3 regions of the Ideonella lacteola genome follow, and region 3 is predicted to be linked to each of the others. Evidence: predicted binding sites of a transcription regulator. Region 3 holds the regulator's gene; each other region holds the start of a gene.
What was found. The regulator FNR, encoded in region 3, switches genes on or off when oxygen is low (the NO sensors DNR and NnrR bind a similar motif). The targets are predictions, from matches to a motif close to TTGATNNNNATCAA.

Region 1 (4,186 bases), on a different contig from region 3:
AGAGGAACGAGCCGAGCGGACGGTTCGGATCCGACAGGCCGGCGCGGCTGCGGCGGATGGCATCGGCCACGGCCACGATGGCCTCGTCCTGCCCGACCACGCGGTCGTGCAGCTTGGCTTCCATCTGCAGCAGCTTGTCGCGCTCGCCCTGCATCAGCTTGCTGACCGGGATGCCGGTGGCGCGGCTCACCACCTCGGCGATCTCTTCGGCGCCGACCATGGTGCGCAGCAGTTGGGGCCCCTGGCCACCCTTGGCCTTGCCGGCCTCCTTGGCCTGCGCATCCTTCAGGCGCTTCTCCAGCTCGGGGAGCTTGCCGTACTGCAGCTCGGCCACCTTGTTGAAATCACCCTTGCGCTTGAGCTCTTCGACCTGGAACTTGATGCGATCGATCTCTTCCTTCACTTGGGCCGAGCCCTGGGCGGTGGCCTTTTCGGCCTTCCAGATCTCTTCGAGATCGGCGTACTCGCGCTCCAGCCGCAGGATCTCTTCCTCGATCAGCCCCAAACGGCGCTGCGAGGCCTCGTCATGCTCTTTGCGCACCGCCTCACGCTCGATCTTCAGCTGGATCAGCCGGCGGTCGAGCTTGTCCATCGCCTCCGGCTTGGAGTCGATCTCGATCTTGATCTTGGCCGCGGCTTCGTCGATCAGGTCGATCGCCTTGTCGGGCAGGAAGCGGTCGGTGATGTAGCGGTGGCTCAGCTCGGCCGCCGCGACGATGGCCGGATCGGTGATCTCGACGCCGTGGTGCACCTCGTACTTCTCCTGCAAGCCGCGCAGGATGGCGATCGTCGCCTCGACGCTGGGCTCGTCGACCAGCACCTTCTGGAAGCGGCGTTCGAGCGCAGCATCTTTTTCGACGTACTTGCGGTACTCGTCGAGCGTGGTCGCGCCGATGCAGTGCAGCTCACCACGGGCCAGGGCCGGCTTGAGCATGTTGCCGGCGTCCATCGCGCCTTCGGCCTTGCCCGCACCCACCATCGTGTGCAACTCGTCGATGAAGAGGATGATGCGGCCTTCGTCGGCAGCCACCTCCTTCAGCACGGCCTTCAGCCGCTCTTCGAATTCGCCCCGGTACTTGGCGCCGGCCAGGAGGCCGGCCATGTCCAGCACCAGCACGCGCTTGTCGCGCAGCGAATCCGGTACCTCGCCGGCCACGATGCGCTGGGCCAGGCCCTCGACGATGGCCGTCTTGCCGACGCCCGGCTCGCCGATCAGCACCGGGTTGTTCTTGCTGCGGCGCTGCAACACCTGGATGGCCCGGCGGATCTCGTCGTCGCGGCCGATCACCGGGTCGAGCTTGCCTCGGCGGGCGCGCTCGGTCAGGTCGAGCGTGTACTTCTTCAGCGCCTCGCGTTGGCCTTCGGCTTCGGCCGAATCGACCGTCTGCCCACCGCGCACCGCGGTGATCGCCGCCTCGAGCGACTTGCGGGTGAGGCCGTGGCCCCGCACGATGCCGCCGATATCGCTTTTCGAGTCAGCCAGGGCCAGCAGGAACATTTCGCTGGCGATGAACTGGTCGCCGCGCTTGGCGGCCTCCTTGTCGGCGGCCTGCAGCAGTTGCACCAGGTCTCGCCCAGCCTGCACCGGCCCGCCGCCCTGCACGCTGGGCAAACCGTTGATGGCGGTTTCCATGGCGGTGCGCAAGGCGGCCGAATTGGCGCCAGCGCGATCCAACAGCGCCTTGGGGCCATCGGGTTGATCGAGCATCGCCTGCAGCAGGTGGGCGGGCTCGATGTAAGGGTTGTCGCGGGCAACGGCCAGGCTTTGGGCCTCGGCCAGGGCCTGCTGGAAAGCGGTGGTGAGTTTGTCGAGACGCATGGAATGGAACCTCCGTTGCGCTTCCAAGTGGGGCAAGCTGCGTACCTTTCAAGATGGTCCGCAGCGCCACATCCGGCGAGCTTGATCCCGATCAAACCGCGCCGGTGTCACACCCGGCGCGACACTCAACCTCTCAGACCGGCTCGATCGCCTCGTCGCCCTCGCCTGCGTCGTACAGGCTCTCACGGCCGATGTGATCGAGGCACAGCTCGGCGGTCCAAGGCAGCATGAGCGAGCCGCAGCGCGAATCCCGGTACATGCGCTCCAGCGGCAGCGACTTCAACATCGAAGCCCCGCCACAGGTGCGGATGGCCAAGGCGCAGATCGCGTTGGCCGTTTCCATCACGGTGTAGTGCCCGGCCAGCAGACGCAGCCGGGTGTCGGCATCGGGATCGGGCCGCGCGTCGCGGGCTGTCTGCAGGAAAAGCGCCCTCGCCTGCTCGAGCATGATGCGCATCTGGGCCACCGCCTGCTGCTTGGTGGGGTACATGCGGCGGGGCACGGGCGGCATGCCCGGGATCTCGGCGCGCAAGTAGGCCACGGTGAAGTCGTAGGCCGCCTGGGCGATGCCCATGTACGGCGCTGCCAGCGTGGCGAACATGTACGGGCAACGCTGGGTGGCCTCGTGGTAGCGGCCCTCGGGCAACAGCCGGGCGTTGTGGCGCACAAAGACCTCTTTCAGCTCCAGGTTGCGCGACACGGTGGCGCGCATCCCGAGCGGATCCCAATCGCCGGTGACGCAGACGCCGGGCGAATCGGCCGGCACGGCGAGGTACAGCGCATCGGCCTGCGACGCGCCGGGGATGTCCAGCGTGCAGAGCACCCCGTAGTAGTCGGCGACGCCCGCCAGCGTGGCAAACAGCTTGCGGCCGGTGACGAGGTAGCCGCCTTCGACCGGGCGGGCGATCGTGCCCCAGGGCGCCTTGCCGGCGGATGCCGCGCCACCTTCGGAAAAGGGCTGCGAGTACACCTTGCCGCGCTGGACGATGCGTTCGTACAGCTGCGCCCGGTGCGCCTCGTGGTCGGCGCGCTCGGCCGGTGTGAGCGACAGCGCGTCAGCCACAGGGCCCGCCCACAACGCGGCGCTCACGTGCATGTTGAACGACAGCGCCGTCGCGCCACAGTGTCGGCCCAGTTCGGCCGTCACCAGCATGAAGGTGGCGAAATCTGCACCCAGGCCCCCACGCTCGGCCGGCACGCACAGGCCCAGCAGGCCGCTGTCGCGCAGATCGCGGTAATTGTCGATCGGAAAGCTCGCCTCGCGGTCGTGCGCCACGGCCCGGGGCGCGAAACGCGTGCGGCCCAACTCGGCGGCCAGGGCGATCAGCTCTCGTTGGCGCGGGCTCAGCGCCGACGCGTCGCCGGCGATATGGGCGGCCGCCCGGGCGGGCGAGCCTGCAGACGGGGAGGAATGGGTGGTGGTGGAGGAATCGGTCATCGGCATGTCCTCGCGTCGAGACGATCTCAGAGGATTTCGCCCAGCAGCCGGTAGTGGCCGGCCTGGAAGACCAGGGGCGCCAACCCCGCCTCGTGCAGATGTTCGACTTGACCAATGAACAGCACATGGTCGCCCACCGTCTGTTCGCTGTGCAACGCACACTCGAACACCGCCGCACAGCCGGCGAGCACCGGCGCACCGCCAGCGCCATCCGACCACTGGCCCTCGGCGAAGCGATCGGGCACCGGGCTGGCAAAACGGCGAGACAGGCTCACCTGCGCCTCGGCCAGCACATTGATGGCGAAATGACTCGCTTGGCGGAAGGCCGGCAACGCCGGGCTGGCCAGCCGCAGCGACCACAGCACCAAGGGCGGATCGAGCGACAGCGAGTTGAAGGAATTGGCGGTGAGGCCAACCGCCTGGCCGCTGGCATCGCGGCAGGTGGCGATCGTCACCCCGGTGGTAAAGCGGCCGAGCGCATTGCGCAGGACCTTGACATCGAACGGAAGCATCGCCCGCGATGGTAGGCCCAAAGCCGCTTGCCGGATGCGAGGGCCCTAACTCGTTGGGGTTGTGTAGCGGTGGTCGTTCACGCCCACACGGCCCGACCGGCCCACCAGCCCAGGCCGGCACAGCCCAGCGCCCCTACCACATGGGCCAGCGTGTGCAACGCCGCCAGCCCCAGGCGGCCGTGGATCAACAGGCTCAGCGACTCGGCCGAGAACGCCGAGAACGTGGTCAGCCCGCCGAGCCCGCCGGTGACCAGCAGCAGGCGCAGGGTGTCGTTGGGGTGGTGGTCGAAGGCCACCAGGCTGAAACCGATCAACAGCCCGCCCACGCAGTTGACCGCCAAGGTGCCCAACGCAAAGGGAAGCGCCAGCGGGTTGAGCCACAGGCCGGCCTGCCAACGCAGCAGGGCCCCCGCGGCC
Region 2 (4,186 bases), on a different contig from region 3:
TCAGCAACGAGCAGCGCTTCCAGGACCTGAGCTTCACGCAGACGGGCAAGAACATCAGCGTCACGCTGCCCTCTGCCGCCAACGTCGCGCCCCCGGGGTACTACATGTTGTTTGCGATCGACGCCAACGGCGTCCCGTCTAAAGCCAAGATCCTGCGCGTGGGCTGACCCTGTCGCGCGCCGGGGATCGGCGCGCTTCCTAGAATCCGCCGCGTCGACAACTTTCGTGGGGCACGAGCCATGGCGGATTCTTCCTGGGTCGGTGACGTGAACGCGCTGCTGCCGTCCAAAGACTTTTCGCGGCGGGACTTCGTTCGAGGGTCGATCGGCACAGGCTTCGCTGCCGCCGTGCTGCCGATTGCGGCGCAGACGGTGATCAAGACGGACAGCGCTGGTCTGGTGGCCGGCCCGGTGTCGATCCCGGTGGGCGCCGACTTCAAGCTGCCGGCGTACCGTGCTGCGCCCGAAGGCAAGACCCAGCTGCCTGTCGTGCTGGTGGTCAGCGAGATTTTTGGTGTGCACGAGCACATCGCGGACGTGGCACGGCGCTTCGCCAAGCTCGGGTACTGCGCGATCGCCCCGGAGCTGTTCGTGCGCCAGGGTGATGCGTCGAGCTACACCGAGATCGCCAAGCTCGTCAGCGACATCATTTCCAAGACGCCGGACAGCCAGGTGATGACGGATCTTGACGCCACCGTGGCGTGGGCGAAGAGTCAGGGCATGGACACCGGCCGGCTCGGCGTGACGGGTTTTTGCTGGGGAGGCCGAATCACGTGGCTGTACGCGGCCCACAACCCGGCGGTGAAGGCTGGTGTGGCTTGGTATGGCCGCCTGGTGGGTGCGCCGAGCGACGTGAACCCGAAACACCCGTTGGATCTGGTGGGCCGACTGAACGCGCCAGTGCTGGGCCTGTATGGCGGGCAGGACCAAGGCATACCGCTTGACACTGTTGATAAGATGAAGGCTGCCTTGGCTGAAGGGAGCGCGGCGGCGCGGAAGAGCGAATTCGTCGTCTATCCCGATGCGCCCCACGCCTTTCACGCCGACTACCGCCCCAGCTACCGCCAGGGCCCTGCGGAAGACGGTTGGAAGCGTTGCCTGGCTTGGTTCAAAGCGCAAGGCGTGGCCTGACCGCGATCTCGGCGTCAGCCCCTGACACCGCGCCCACGATGGGCGCGGTTTTGTTTCCGACCCAAGATGACCCTGCTCTATATCGTTGCTGCCACGCTGATCGGTGGGGTCTTGTCGGTGGTGATCGCGGCGTCGATGACTTTCGCCGTGCTGGGCAAACTGGTCAAGCACCTGGTGAGCTTGTCCACCGGGGTGCTGCTCGCCACAGCCCTGCTGCATGTGCTGCCCGAGGCATTCGAGGCGCCAGGGACGGATGCCCACGCCTTGTTCACCACCTTGCTGGTCGGATTGCTTTTCTTCTTTCTGCTGGAAAAGGCGGAGTTGTATCGCCATGCCCATCACCACGAAGGTGACGGTCATGAACACCACCATCACTTCGATGCCGAGCAGGCCGGTCGGGGTGGGTTCAGCGTGCTGGTGGGCGACAGCATCCACAACTTTTGCGACGGCATCATCATCGCGGCAGCGTTCCTGGTGAGTCCGGAACTCGGGGCCACCACCTCGCTCGCCGTGATCTTGCATGAGATCCCACAGGAGGTGGGCGACACGATCGTGCTGATCAATGCCGGCTTCAGCCGTCGCAAGGCTTTGCTCTACAACGCCGCCTCAGGGTTGACGGCGGTGGTGGGCGGTGTCCTGGGCTACTTTGTGGTCGGCGCCTGGCAGGAGTTGTTCCCGTACCTGTTGGTGGTGGCGTCCAGCAGCTTCATCTACGTGGCGGTGGCCGATCTGATCCCTCAGATGCAACGCCACCTGCCTTGGCGGGAGATGCTGGCCCAAATCGCCTGGATTGGTGCGGGCCTGCTGCTGGTGTCGTCAGCCACGCACCTGATGCATTAGGGCCTGTTCACACTCCGGAGGGATGCTTGCCGTAGTGTGTGAACGGGCCCAAGCCGCTACGCCGGCTGGTGCTGTTCGTTGCGGCCCTGGCTTACTTGATCACCAGGATCGGCACGGCACAGTGCGTCAAGACCTTCTGGGTCTCGCTTCCCAACAGCAACGCGCTCACACCTCGCCGGCCGTGCGACGCCATCACGATGAGGTCGCACTCCTGCGACTTGGCGTAGTCCGTGATCGCTTCCCAGGGGTGCAGTGCCTCGACGGTGTGGCCCTCACAACTGAGCCCTTGGTCGGCAGCCGCTTCGATGACCGCCTTCACCCGCGAGGCCGCAATTCGCTCTTGCGCGTCGTAGAACTCTTGCGGCGGCACCGGCTGCATCTCTGAGATGGCGCTGTAGGGGAAGGGCTCCTTCACGCTGATCGTGGACAGCTTCGCGCCAAATGTCTTGGCCAGCGAGATGGCGGTCTGCACGGCCTTGGAAGTGATGTCCGAGCCATCGGTCGGCACCAGGATGTTGCGGTACATGCTGCTCTCCTTCGTGGGGTTGCCGGAACTGTCCGGCCCAAGCTGAAGTGTTGCGCGTTCACCGCCGGCTGTCTTGATACCAGTCAAGCCCTCGTGGTGTCAGGCACGACGCCGCTGCGCCGCGACATGGCCCCGTTTCAGCCTCGCGCCACCGGCCGGGTCGGGTCGGCTGACCATTCGCTCCACGAGCCTGGATACAACCGGGCTCCCGCCATGCCGGCTGCTTCCATGGCCAGCAGGTTGTGGCAGGCGGTCACGCCCGAGCCGCACTGGTGGATGACGTTGTCGGCAGACACGCCCAAGGCGGCGAACGCATCGCGCAATTCGCTGGCGGGCTTGAACCGGCCGCTCGCATCCAGGTTGTCCTTGAAGAACCGGTTGCGGGCGCCGGGAATGTGCCCCGCTTGGGCGTCCAGCGGTTCGACATCACCACGAAAGCGCTCGGGTGCTCTCGCGTCCACCACGACGGCCGAGCCCAGCGCGGCGAGCACTTCACCGGCCGTCACCGTCGGCATTCCAGGGGCGCGGTGAGGATACGGCGTTGACTCCGCCGGGCTCACGAACGGCAGGGTATCGATCGGCCCACCGGCGGCTTGCCAGGCGGCCAAGCCGCCATCCAGCACGGCCACATCGCGATGGCCCAACCAGCGCAGCAGCCACCATGCGCGCGCTGCGTAAGGCCCGCCGTGTGCGTCGTAGGCGACGACTGGGGTGTCCGCACCAATGCCCCAGGAACCGAGTGTGGCGGCAAAGGCCTCGGGCGTCGGCAGCGGATGCCGGCCGCCATCGATCGAGCCGCGCGCTGTTTTGGGGCCGGAGAGGTCGCGATCCAGGTGGGCATATCGGGCGCCAGGCAGATGACCGGCGGCGTATGCGCGCTCACCCGCCTGGACGTCCGTCAGATCGAACCCGCAATCCAGCAGCACGGGCCGCGTGGCCGAACCGTTCAGGCGGGCCAGCAAGTCTTGAGCGCTGATCAGTGCGGTGGGCAAGGTCATGGTGGAACCTCAGGATTCGAAGGTGGAAGATTCGCCAGCCGCGGGCGCACTGCGTTGCCGCAGGCGGGTGGCGGCCACGCCAGCGCCGATGATCAGGACCATGCCTGCCATGGCGGCCAGCGTGACGGGATCGTCGAATATCACGACGCCGAAGATGAAGGAGAACGCGATGCCCAGGTACTGCAGGCTGGCATTCTTCAAGGCCCGGCCGATGGCATAGGCGCGGGTCATCATCATCTGGGCGACGGTGGCCAGCACGCCAGTGGCCAGCAACAGGGCGGCGCCGTAGGGCGTGTGGGCGTGAACGCCGCCCGTGAGCATCAGGCATGCGCCAGCCACGATGCCGCCCAGCGAGAAGTAGAAGACCACGCGGTATTCCGGCTCACCCACCCGTCCGAGCGCGGTGACCTGCATGTAGGCCAGCGCGGCGCCCAGGCCGGACAAGAGGCCTGCGAAGGCGCCATGGAACTGATCCTGGTCGAGCGTGGGTTGCAGCACCAGCGCAACGCCGATGAACCCGGTCAACACCGTGGCAACCAGGCGTGAGTCGACGCGCGCCGCCCCGAACATCACCGCACCGCCGATCAGAAACAAGGCCATCCACACCGAACTCATATAGTTCAGCGTGATGGCAGTGGCCAGCGGCAGCTTGCCAATGGAGTAGAACCACAGTGACAAAGACAGCACGCCAA
Region 3 (4,186 bases):
GTTCCTGTTCACCGCAGTGGCGGGCCGGCTCTGGTGCGGCTATGCCTGCCCCCAGACGGTTTATACCGAGATCTTCATGTGGGTCGAACGCAAGTTCGAGGGCGACCGCGCCCAGCGCATGAAGCTCGACGAAGGCCCCTGGGACTGGAACCGCATCTGGCGCAAAGCCGGCAAGCAGGGCTTGTGGATCACGATCGGCCTGTGGACGGGCTTCACCTTCGTCGGCTACTTCACCCCGATCCGGCACCTTGCCGAAGAGGCCATGACCCTCGGCTTCGGCCCCTGGGAATGGTTCTGGGTGCTGTTCTACGGCTTCGCCACCTACGGCAATGCAGGCTACATGCGTGAGCAGGTCTGCAAGTACATGTGCCCGTATGCGCGCTTCCAGAGCGCGATGTTCGACCGCGATACGCTGATCATCAGCTACGACCCCGAACGCGGAGAGCCCCGTGGCTCGCGCTCGCGCAAGGCCGATCCGAAGCAACTGGGCCTGGGCTCGTGCATCGATTGCGGCTTGTGCGTGCAGGTTTGCCCCACCGGCATCGACATCCGCAAGGGCCTGCAGTACGAGTGCATCGGCTGCGCCGCCTGTGTGGACGTGTGCGACGGGATCATGGACAAGATGGCCTACCCGCGCGGGCTGATCCGGTACGCCACCGAGAACAGCATGTCCGAGCACCTGGGCTGGCGGCAGATCATCGCCCGGATCATTCGGCCGCGGGTGCTGATCTACACGGCCGTGATGCTGCTCATCGCCGGGGCCTTCGTCGGCAGCCTGGCGGTGCGCAGCCCGTTCAGGGTGGATGTGGTGCGTGATCGTGCGGCGCTCGCGCGTCTGGTCGACGACGGCTACATCGAGAACGTCTATCGCCTGCAGGTGATGAACGTCACCGAAGCGCCCCAGAGCTACCGCGTGACGGTGGAAGGCCTGCCCGGCGTGGCCATCGAGCGGGGGGCCGCGCTGAGCCTGCAGGGCGCCGAAGCCCGCTGGCTGACCGTGGCCGTGAGGGTTCCTCCCGAGGCGGCCAACCAGGCGGGCACCGGTGCCCACCCGATCGTCTTCCACATCGAACGCCTGGCCGCAGGCAACGCCAATTCGGCGCGTGTCAGTGAAAGATCCAGCTTCGTGGTGCCGCGATAGCGCTTAGGATGGGCCGACAACTCATGCACACCCAAGGAGACACGATGAATTCCTCGACTGCTCGTGAACCGGCCGTGGATTCGCCAGTGTGGTGGCGGCTGCCGATTGTCTGGATGGTGATTGGCGGCCCGCTGGCCGTGGTGGTGGCCAGCCTGGCCACTGCATTCATCGCAGCGCGAGGCGCCGATCCGGTGCTCACGCTGCAAGAGCGTGGCGGTGTCAGTGAGAAAGCGGCCACGCCGGATTCGTTGACACCGGCGCTGCAGGCCCGCAACCACGCCGCCACGGCCAAGCCCTGAGGCCGCAGCCATGGCCACCCTCCCAGTTCCCCAGGAGGTGACGGCGCATGCGGCACCTACCGGCCCCGCGCGTTGGATCTGCATTTTCTGGCCGGCCTTCGTGATGGCCGGTGTGCTCGAGGCCTTGGTGTTCACGCTGGTGGACCCGGGCGAGCTGCACTGGTTTGGCAGCACACCCGTCACCTGGGAGCCGACCACGTTGTATTCGGTGGCGTTCCTCGTCTTCTGGATGGTGATCTCGATGGCTTCGGCGCTCACGCAGTTCCTGGTTCACCCAGAAACGCAGTGACTGCCGGCGGGGCGTGGCGGATGCGCCGCCGTCGTCACCGACAAAGAACTCACCGACAAAGAAAACGGCCCGGGTATTCCGGGCCGTTGTCGTTTTGCGTGGGCGCTCTGGAGTGAGCGCTCTGGAGTGAGCGCTCTGGACTGGGCACTCTCGGGCGAGCTCGATCTGCTGGGCGCCTTCGTGCCTCAGCAGGTGGCGCCGTTGACCAACTGCTGCAGCCCCGCCTGATCGAGGATGCGGATGTGCCGCTGCTTCACCTCCAGCAGTCCGTCGTCCTGGAACTTCGAGAAGGTGCGGCTCACCGTCTCGAGCTTGAGGCCGAGGTAGCTGCCGATCTCTTCGCGCGTCATGCGCAGCACCAGCGCCGAAGGTGAAAAGCCGCGCGCCTGCAGGCGTTGGGTCAGGTTCAGCAAGAACGCGGCCAGGCGTTCTTCCGCCCGCATGCTGCCCAGCAGCAGCATCACCCCGTGATCGCGCACGATCTCGCGGCTCATGATCTTGTGGAACTGGCGCTGCAGGTCGACGAATTCGCGCGACAGCCGCTCCAGATCGGCAAAGGGGATCACGCAGACCTGTGAGTCCTCCAGTGCCACCGCGTCGCACGAGTGCGAATCGCCGCTGATGCCATCCAGGCCGAGCAACTCGCCCGCCATCTGGAAGCCGGTGACCTGGTCTCGACCATCCTCGGCCGAGACGCAGGTCTTGAAGAAGCCCGTGCGCACCGCATAGAGCGACTGGAACGGCTCGCCAGCGCGGAACAGGGCGTCGCCTCGGCGGACGCTGCGGCGCGTGGCCACCAGCTTGTCCAGGCGCTCGAGCTCCTGTGTGGTGAGCCCCAGGGGCAGGCACAGCTCACGCAGGTTGCAGCTGGAGCACGCGACCTTGAATGCGCAATTTCTTTCGGTATGGCCACCCACCGGTGGGGGGCTCGGCTGGATCGATGCAATGACTTCAGTGGTGGGCATGACCATCCTCAATGACGGGGAGATTTTTCTCCCGGCGCCGCGTGTCGGGCTTGCGCAAGATCAAGTGGTGGGGACGCGGGCAGCGGCACGATCGCGGCATGGAAGACTCCACCGTTGCCGCCACGCCCGTGGCCACCGACGCCAGCGCGCCCCCGATCGACGTTCTGCCGATGCCGCTGCTCAAGCGCTTCGACGTGCCGGGGCCGCGCTACACCTCGTATCCCACCGCCGATCGTTTCGTCGAAGCCTTCGGCCCGGCCGACTATGAGCAGGCCCTGCGCCAGCGCGCCGAGGGGGCCAGCGTCGGTGCCCGGGCGGCGCTGTCGCTGTATGTGCACATCCCGTTCTGCGAATCGGTTTGCTACTACTGTGCGTGCAACAAGGTCATCACCAAGCATCACAGCCGGGCCGCCGAATACCTGCTTGCCTTGCGCGCCGAGATCGCGATGCACGCCAAGGCCCTGGGGTCGGCCCAACCGGTGTCGCAGGTTCACCTCGGCGGCGGTTCGCCCACCTTCCTGAGCGACGAAGAACTCCAAGGCCTGATGGCCGAGCTGGGCGATGCCTTCCGTATCCTGCCGGGCGCCGAGGTGTCGATCGAGGTTGACCCGCGCACCGCGTCCCCCGAGCGGCTGGCCGCGTGGCGGCGAATGGGCTTCAACCGCATCAGCTTCGGCATCCAGGATTTCGACCCCGACGTGCAGAAGGCGGTTCATCGCGTGCAGTCGTTCGAATCGGTGCGGGGCCTGATGCGCGCGGCCCGCGAACTGGGCTTCGAATCGATCAATGCCGATCTCATCTACGGCCTGCCCAAGCAGACGCCGGCGTCGTTCGCCCGCACGGTGGCGCAGGTGGGCGAGCTTCGGCCGGATCGTATTGCGCTCTATGCCTACGCGCACCTGCCACTGCGCTTCAAGCCGCAGCGGCGCATCGAGCCGTCGACGCTGCCGCCGCCGGGTGACCGGGTGTCGATGCTGTCCGGCGCCATCGCCAGCTTCCTGGGCCATGGCTACAGCTACATCGGCATGGACCACTTCGCGCTGGCCGACGATGCGTTGGCGGTGGCCAAGCGCCAGGGGCGTCTGCACCGCAACTTCCAGGGCTACAGCACCCAGCCGGATTGCGACCTGGTGGCGCTCGGCGTCTCGGCCATCGGCCGGATGGGGGCCACCTACAGCCAGAACGCCAAGACGCTGCCCGAGTACTACGACGCGATCCACCGCGGCCAGTTCGCCACCGTTCGCGGCCTGGCGCTCACGCGGGATGATCTGCTGCGCCGCGCGGTGATCATGGCGCTGATGTGTCAGGGCAGGGTCGAATTCGAATCCATCGAGCTGGCCTACCTGGTCAAGTTCCGCGACCACTTCCGGGCCGAGTTGAACGAGCTGGCGGCTTTCGAGGCCGAAGGGCTGGTGACCATCGAGTCCGATTCGGTACAGGTGACGGCGCCGGGTTGGTTCCTGGTGCGCGCGATCGCGATGGTGTTCGACAA

Region 1: a site for FNR is predicted at 1,901-1,914, ahead of clpB (ATP-dependent chaperone ClpB). Genes of this name have one in related genera too.
Region 2: a site for FNR is predicted at 2,570-2,583, ahead of AACH06_RS05685 (universal stress protein). Genes of this name have one in related genera too.

What each region holds. Positions count from the first base shown of each region.
Region 1 covers NZ_JBBUTG010000035.1:16,547-20,732, forward strand. Annotated here, with positions in the region: gene clpB (ATP-dependent chaperone ClpB) at 1-1,819, opposite strand, end outside; gene AACH06_RS28530 (acyl-CoA dehydrogenase family protein) at 1,953-3,257, opposite strand; gene AACH06_RS28535 (flavin reductase family protein) at 3,284-3,769, opposite strand; gene crcB (fluoride efflux transporter CrcB) at 3,847-4,186, opposite strand, start outside.
Region 2 covers NZ_JBBUTG010000002.1:481,421-485,606, forward strand. Annotated here, with positions in the region: gene AACH06_RS05670 (galactose oxidase early set domain-containing protein) at 1-167, shown strand, start outside; gene AACH06_RS05675 (dienelactone hydrolase family protein) at 240-1,130, shown strand; gene AACH06_RS05680 (ZIP family metal transporter) at 1,197-1,970, shown strand; gene AACH06_RS05685 (universal stress protein) at 2,062-2,496, opposite strand; gene AACH06_RS05690 (sulfurtransferase) at 2,634-3,494, opposite strand; gene AACH06_RS05695 (DMT family transporter) at 3,504-4,186, opposite strand, start outside.
Region 3 covers NZ_JBBUTG010000012.1:121,632-125,817, forward strand. Annotated here, with positions in the region: gene ccoG (cytochrome c oxidase accessory protein CcoG) at 1-1,141, shown strand, start outside; gene AACH06_RS18590 (nitrogen fixation protein FixH) at 1,186-1,440, shown strand; gene AACH06_RS18595 (hypothetical protein) at 1,451-1,729, shown strand; gene fnr (fumarate/nitrate reduction transcriptional regulator Fnr) at 1,915-2,700, opposite strand; gene hemN (oxygen-independent coproporphyrinogen III oxidase) at 2,793-4,186, shown strand, end outside.